3 regions of the Ancylobacter pratisalsi genome follow, and region 3 is predicted to be linked to each of the others. Evidence: riboswitches for the same ligand, from Rfam matches in the RefSeq annotation. Region 3 holds a riboswitch; each other region holds the start of a gene.
The links. A riboswitch is a leader RNA that binds a small molecule or an ion and turns the genes downstream of it on or off. The one in region 3 is predicted to bind thiamine pyrophosphate.
Positions count from the first base shown of each region.

Region 1: linked by a shared signal. The riboswitch ahead of thiO (glycine oxidase ThiO) and the one ahead of G3A50_RS16015 (ABC transporter substrate-binding protein) in region 3 are both predicted to bind thiamine pyrophosphate.
Region 2: linked by a shared signal. The riboswitch ahead of thiC (phosphomethylpyrimidine synthase ThiC) and the one ahead of G3A50_RS16015 (ABC transporter substrate-binding protein) in region 3 are both predicted to bind thiamine pyrophosphate.

Region 1 is NZ_CP048630.1:904,176-906,439, forward strand. Features, by position in the region: gene thiS (sulfur carrier protein ThiS) at 1-34, opposite strand, end outside; gene thiO (glycine oxidase ThiO) at 12-1,025, opposite strand; TPP riboswitch at 1,073-1,194, opposite strand; gene G3A50_RS04490 (MHYT domain-containing protein) at 1,248-2,264, opposite strand, start outside.
Region 2 is NZ_CP048630.1:4,438,505-4,440,768, reverse strand. Features, by position in the region: tRNA gene G3A50_RS20680 (tRNA-Lys) at 1-23, shown strand, start outside; TPP riboswitch at 580-681, shown strand; gene thiC (phosphomethylpyrimidine synthase ThiC) at 739-2,264, shown strand, end outside.
Region 3 is NZ_CP048630.1:3,414,315-3,416,578, forward strand. Features, by position in the region: gene clcA (H(+)/Cl(-) exchange transporter ClcA) at 1-339, opposite strand, end outside; gene G3A50_RS16015 (ABC transporter substrate-binding protein) at 500-1,453, opposite strand; TPP riboswitch at 1,521-1,639, opposite strand; gene G3A50_RS16020 (winged helix-turn-helix domain-containing protein) at 1,700-2,264, opposite strand, start outside.

The DNA.
Region 1 (2,264 bases), 2.1 Mb from region 3:
TGTCGGCCGGCTCACCATTCACGATGATCTTCATCCATGACCTCCGGGAAATGCGTCCCGTCGAACGCCAGTTCCGCCACCCGCCGCGCCAGCGCCGGCGCCAGCAGGTAGCCGTGGCGGTAGAAACCGTTGACGTAGATGGTCTTGCCGCGACGGCGGATGCGCGGAAGATTGTCCGGAAAGGCGGGCCGGACATCGGCGCCGATCTCGACGATCTCGGCCTCGCCGAAAGCCGGGTGCAGGGCGTAGACCGCCGACAGCAGTTCCAGCATCGAGCGCCCCGTCACCCGCCCGCGCTCGTCATTCTCGATCGAGGTGGCCCCGATCATGAAGTGCCCGTCGCCGCGCGGCACGATGTAGACCGGTATCCGCGGATGGAGCATGCGCACCGGCCGCTTCAGGGCGATCTCGGTGGAATAGAGCACCAGCATCTCGCCCTTCACACCGCGAAGGTCGGCCAGCTGGTCGCGGGCGGCGAGGCCACGACAGTCGATGACCACATCGCTCTGATCGGCCTGATCGTCCGCCTCATCGTACCCATCGGCCTCGTAGCGCATGTCGATGCCGAACTGGCCGGTGAGCTTGCGGGTCAGCGCGGCGAGCGCCTTGCGCGGCTCCAGATGCGCTTCGGTGGGGAAGAAAAGCCCCTGGTCGAAACGCCCTTCAAGATCCGGCTCCAGCGCGGCAAGGCGCTGGCCGTCGATCCATTCATAGTTCGTGGTACGGCGCGAAAACCGCCTGAGGTCTGGCAGGTCGCGCGGCTGGGCCAGCACCAGGCTGCCCTCGGTGGGCACATCCGGGACTTCGCGCCGCCAGTAATCCAGCGATTCAAGGCCCATCTCGGCCACCAGCGGCTCGGCGCTTTCGCGTTCGCACCACGGTGCCAGCATCCCGCCAGCATACCAGGAGCACCCCTGCCCCGACGCCGATTTGCGTTCAACGACAGTTACTTGTGCCCCGCGCAACGCCAAAGCATGGGCGCAGGTCAGGCCCGCCACGCCGGCACCAACCACTTTCACGCGCAGCGAATTGACGGCCCGGTCCGTCACCGCTCCGTCATGTGTTCCGTTAGAGGATGTCATGCAAGCCTCCCTCCGCCAGTTTCAACTGGATCAGGTTCAAAGGGTCGCCATGCCGCGCATATGCGCGTCGATGGCCTCTCAGCCTCCTGACGAGGCTCCCCTGGACAGGCTTGATATAGTCGTGGAGCCGACGATTGTCACCGTGCCGCGGGCATTATTCCCACGTCATCCGATACGGGATGGCAGGTTCACGACATTGTCCGGCGGACGGTGCGTCGCGGTGTCTATGGCGCGGTGCAAAGCCTCGCGGCCAAACGGTTTTCCAAGGCGCAGCACGCCCGCATTGGCATCCTGAGGCAGTTCGGCGTAGCCCGTGCCCAGAATGATCGGCAGGTTCGGCCGGCGCTCACGGATCGCCGCCGCCAGCTGGACCCCGGTCATGCCAGGCATGGCCTGATCGGTAAGCACGACGTCGAAATCGGCACCGGTATCGAGAACAGCCAGCGCCGCCTTGCCGGAGGACGCCTCGGTCACCCGATAGTTGAGGTCTTCCAGCATCGCCGACGTGGCGGAAAGGACAAGCGGATCGTCATCCACCACGAGAACGCGGGCCTGCCCTCCCTCCATGACTTTCGCCGACGCAGAATAAGCATCTGAACCCACAGACTTTTTCGCCGCAGCTTCAGCGAGGGGCAGGTAAATCGACGCCGTCGTCCCCTTCCCCGGCCGACTGCTGAGAACAAGCCGACCGCCGGACTGGGCCGCAAGGCCGTGCACCATGGCAAGGCCAAGGCCCGTCCCCTTGCCGACTCCCTTGGTCGTGAAGAACGGTTCGGCGGCGCGGTTCAGCGTGTCGTCATCCATGCCGGTGCCGGTATCGGTCACGCTGAGACAGAAATAGTGATTCGGGGGAAGCTCTTCCGAATCCGGTTCACCGTCGGCCACGATCACCTCCTCGCGCGCAGCGATGGTGATGGTTCCGCCATCAGGCATGGCATCGCGGGCGTTGACCGCGAGATTGAGCAGGGCCAGTTCGAGCTGGTTGGAATCGACCCGCGCGCGCGGCAGGCCAAGAGGAAAGCGGGTTTCGATCTGAATGCTCGGCCCGATTGACCGGCGCATCAGATCCGCCATCCCAAGCACGAGCTCGGGAACGTCGACAGGCTCGGGATTGAGGTCCTGGCGACGCGCGAAGGCCAGCATGCGCTGGGTTAGCGCGGCTCCGCGCTGGGCGGCCTGCAT
Region 2 (2,264 bases), 1.0 Mb from region 3:
TTCGAATCCCAACGGGCTCACCACGCGTAACCCCTTGATCAATAATATAAAAACGCCTATTTTCCGCGTTTCGACAGGTAGAACGAGACGGGAACATGAGGCGGATTTGCGCCGTCTCAGGTCTCACGTGAGATCCACAGGAGCCCTTTGGCGCGCCGGCACCTTTGGCGGTGGTCGCGCCAACCTGTTGCCTTATGGCCCGGGATCCTGAACTTCCTTTGGATAAAATCTGTCTCCGTGATCGACGGACTTTGCTCATCTATCGAGGAAGATCCGCTCTCGGGTCCGCGCAACTCCCTTTTGGCCGGACCGGCCCGTCGCGCCGTTGTCATGTGACGCCCCTAAAAGAGCACTCGCATCACCTGACGATGACGACCACGGATGTACTGGCGTTGGTCGTTGAGGGGATCGGAAAGGCCGGGGAACCCCGGCCTTTTTTGTTTTCCGGCCCGTCGTTTCGCGTGCGCTGAAAGCTCGTCGTTCGAGGCGGGCCAGCCCACGATTTCTTCCCATTCCGATGCATGCCATCCGCGAACGGCCAGGTGCGGTTGACAGGACCGACCGAGTCGCCTTTGCTCACCGACGTCCGAGGGGTGCCCGATCAGGGCTGAGATGGCGAAGGCCAGACCCTTTGAACCTGATCCGGGTAATGCCGGCGAAGGGACGGGATGAACGCGGCAGAACGCGGCCGCCATTCTTAGCCTCATCGCGCCCGGATCTCCACGCAACGGAGGTCCAATGTCGACTACATCACTCATCAAGAGCCCCTCAGGGGTGTCCACCGGGCCGATCGGAGGCTCGCGCAAAGTCTATGCGTCGCCCCGCTCGCATTCCGAACTGCGGGTTCCCTTTCGCGAGATCGCGCTGAGCGATCCGGCCGAGCCGCCGGTTCGCGTCTACGACACGTCCGGCCCTTATGGCGAGGCTGATCCGGTGATCGACCTGCGCCTCGGGCTCGACACGCCGCGCGAGGCATGGATCCGGAAGCGCAGCTATTCAGCCATTGCCGGCCGTCCGACCCGCCCGGAAGACAATGGCCATGCGACCGGCGAGCGGCTGGTCGAGCCCTGTCCGGCGCGGCGCACGCTGCGCGCGGGCGCACCTGGGCAACGGGTGACGCAGCTGGAATTCGCCCGTGCGGGGATCATCACCGAGGAGATGGTCTATGTCGCGCACCGGGAGAATCTCGCTCGCGAGGAAGCCGTCGCCGATGCGGCGGACCGGCTGGGCGACGGGGAGAGCTTTGGCGCGGCGATCCCCGCCTTCGTGACCCCGGAATTCGTTCGCGACGAGATCGCGTGCGGTCGGGCCATCATTCCGGCGAACATCAACCATCTTGAGCTTGAGCCGATGGCGATCGGCCGGAATTTCCTGGTCAAGGTCAACGCGAATATCGGCAATTCCGCCGTCAGCTCCGGCGTGGCGGAGGAGGTGGAGAAGCTGGTCTGGGCGATCCGCTGGGGCGCCGATACCGTCATGGACCTTTCGACCGGCCGCAACATCCACAACATCCGGTCCTGGATCCTGCGGAACGCGCCGGTGCCCATCGGCACGGTGCCGATCTATCAGGCGTTGGAGAAGGTCGGCGGCGATCCGCTGAAGCTCGATTGGGAGGTCTTCAAGGACACGCTGATCGAGCAGGCCGAGCAGGGGGTCGACTACTTCACCATCCATGCCGGCGTGCGGCTCGCCTATGTGCCGCTCACGGCCGATCGTGTGACGGGCATCGTCTCGCGCGGCGGTTCGATCATGGCGCGCTGGTGCCTCGCCGGGCATCGTGAGAGCTTTTTGTACGAACGCTTCGACGAGATCTGCGACATCATGCGCCGCTACGATGTCTCGTTCTCGCTCGGTGACGGGCTGAGGCCGGGTTCGATCGCCGACGCCAATGACGTGGCGCAGTTCGCCGAACTGGAAACGCTGGGCGAACTGACCAAGGTGGCCTGGGACAAGGGCTGCCAGGTGATGATCGAAGGCCCGGGGCATGTTCCCATGCACAAGATCAAGGCCAACATGGATAAGCAGCTGCGCGAATGCGGGGAAGCGCCGTTCTATACGCTCGGTCCGCTCACGACGGATATCGCGCCGGGTTACGACCACATCACCTCCGGCATCGGCGCGGCGATGATCGGCTGGTTCGGTACGGCGATGCTCTGCTATGTGACGCCGAAGGAGCATCTGGGTCTGCCCGATCGTGAGGACGTCAAGACGGGCGTGATCACCTATCGCATCGCCGCCCATGCGGCGGATCTGGCCAAGGGGCA
Region 3 (2,264 bases):
CAGCAGGCCGCCGACGAACTTCACGGGAAGCACGCGGCGCCAATGCACCTCGCGCAGACCTTCCATCGCGCCCTCGATCTCGGGCACGCCCGAGCCGGCGGCCTCCGGCGCGAAGCGCCGCACCAGCCAGAGCGAGACCAGGGTCATGGCAGCGGCCACCAGCGCGGCGGCAACATAAAGCGCCGGGCCGTCCAGCCCCATCCCCGTGTCGAGAAAGGTTGGCCAGCCCTGGGCGAGCATGTCGACACCGAAGTGGAAGGCGGAGCCGACGAGCCCGACGGTTGCCCCTATGACGATGGCCGCGGCGAAGTACGCCACGTTGCCCGACAGAATGGCCATTCCCGTTCTCGACCTCCGGACCGTTCAATTCGCGGGCATCGGTATCACCGTCGACCGTGTACCGGAAGCATGGAGCGGGCCAATTTATACGCCGCGAAACGTTTCATCGTTTCGCGGCGCACCTTTTCCGGTACCGATCAGAGCCGCCAAGATCGTCCGATCACGGCAGCGCCGGCGCATAGGTGGCGACCGGCTCGACCTTGTCGATCAGCCCGTGGTCCTTCATGAACTGCGCGAATCGCGCATACCGCCCGGTGTCCAGCGCGGCAGGGGCATGGGAAAAGTGGCGCAGCGTGTCCTTCCACGCGGTGCGATTGAGCTCGTCGTCGAGCTTCGGGTTCGCCTTGACGAAGACGGCCCAGGCCTCATCCGGATGGTTGAGCACGTAGATCGTCGCGTCCTCCACAGCCGCGAGGAAGCGCTTCAGGCGCGGGTCGGCCAGCTTGTCCTTGTGCGCGACGTAGATCAGCTCGTCGAAGATGGGCACGCCATGCTCTTCCGGGAAAAAGGCGACGCCTTCCTTGCCTTCCAGCTTGATCTGGGTGAGTTCGAAATTGCGGTAGGCGCCGATCACGGCGTCGACCTTGCCCGCCACCAGCGCCGGCGAGAGCGCGAAGTTGACGTTGATCATGGTGACGTCGCTCGGCTTGAGGCCGGCATCGGTGAGCATGGTGCCGAGCAGAGCGTCTTCCAGTCCGGCCACGGAGTAGCCGACCGTCTTGCCCTTGAGGTCGGCGATCGACTTGATCGGCCCGTCCTTCAGCGCCACCAGTGCCGTCAGGGGTGTCGAGACCAGTGTGCCGATACGCGCGAGCGGCAGGCCCTCATTCACCGAGAGATAGATGCTGGGCTGGTAGCTGACCGCGATATCGGCCTGCCCGGCGGCAACAAGGCGCGGCGGGGCCGAAGGGTCGGCGGGAGCCACCAGATCCACATCGAGGTCGTGGGCCTCGAAGAACCCCTTCTCCTTGGCGATGACAAGCGGGGCGTGGTCGGGATTGACGTACCAGTCCAGCAGCACGGTGAGCTTGTCGGCCGCGGCGGCCGGCGTCAGCGACAGCGCGAGGCCGAAAGTGGCGGCGGCGATGAATTTGAAGGTTTTGGTCTTGAACATGGATCTCCTCGCAGTTGGAGATCCGGCACATGAGCTTTCGGGGGAATTCCGGCGCGGGACCCCGCAGGACCCACCGACGTTCCGTCCCTTCGCCGGCATGACCCGGATCAGGTTCAAAGGGTCTGGCATGTGCCATCTCAGCCCCTGAGACCCTTGCGGGCCGGCGGGACACCCCTCGGACGCGGCAACGCTAGCAGAGCTGGCATGCCGGGGCAAATGTATGGGAAACGCGGAGTTGCGGGCGGTTCACGCGCCGCGCCAACCATCCAGATAGGCGACACGCTCCACTCCGGCGAAGCGGGCAAGGCGCCCGAGTTCGGCGTCGAGGGCCGCGAGGCGGCCGGTGGAGGCGCGCACGCCGGGCTCCAGCCAGAGCCGGCGCACATCGAGCACGCCGGCCTTCCGGTCGGCTTTCATGTCAATCCGTCCGACCATGCGGTCGCCCTCGAGAATGGGGAAGACGTAATAGCCGTAGACCCGCTTCGGGGCGGGCACGAAGACCTCGATCCGGTAGGTGAATCCGAACAGGCGCTCCGCCCGGTTGCGGTCGCGCAGCAGCGGGTCGAACGGGCTGAGCACCCTGAGGCGTGCCGGCGGCGGGGGCAGGGCGGCGAAGGCCTCGGCGCATCCCCTGAAGGCGTGGGAAGCACGGGTGCGGCTGCCATCGGCCAGCGCGATGGAGACCGGCTCCAGCCGGGAGGCGTTGGCCGCCACCCAGCGCCGTGCCTCGTCGGGCGAAACCAGGTCCCAGAATGCGGCGATCTCGCCATGAGTGGCGAAGCCGAGCCGTTCCAGTGCGGAACTGCACGCC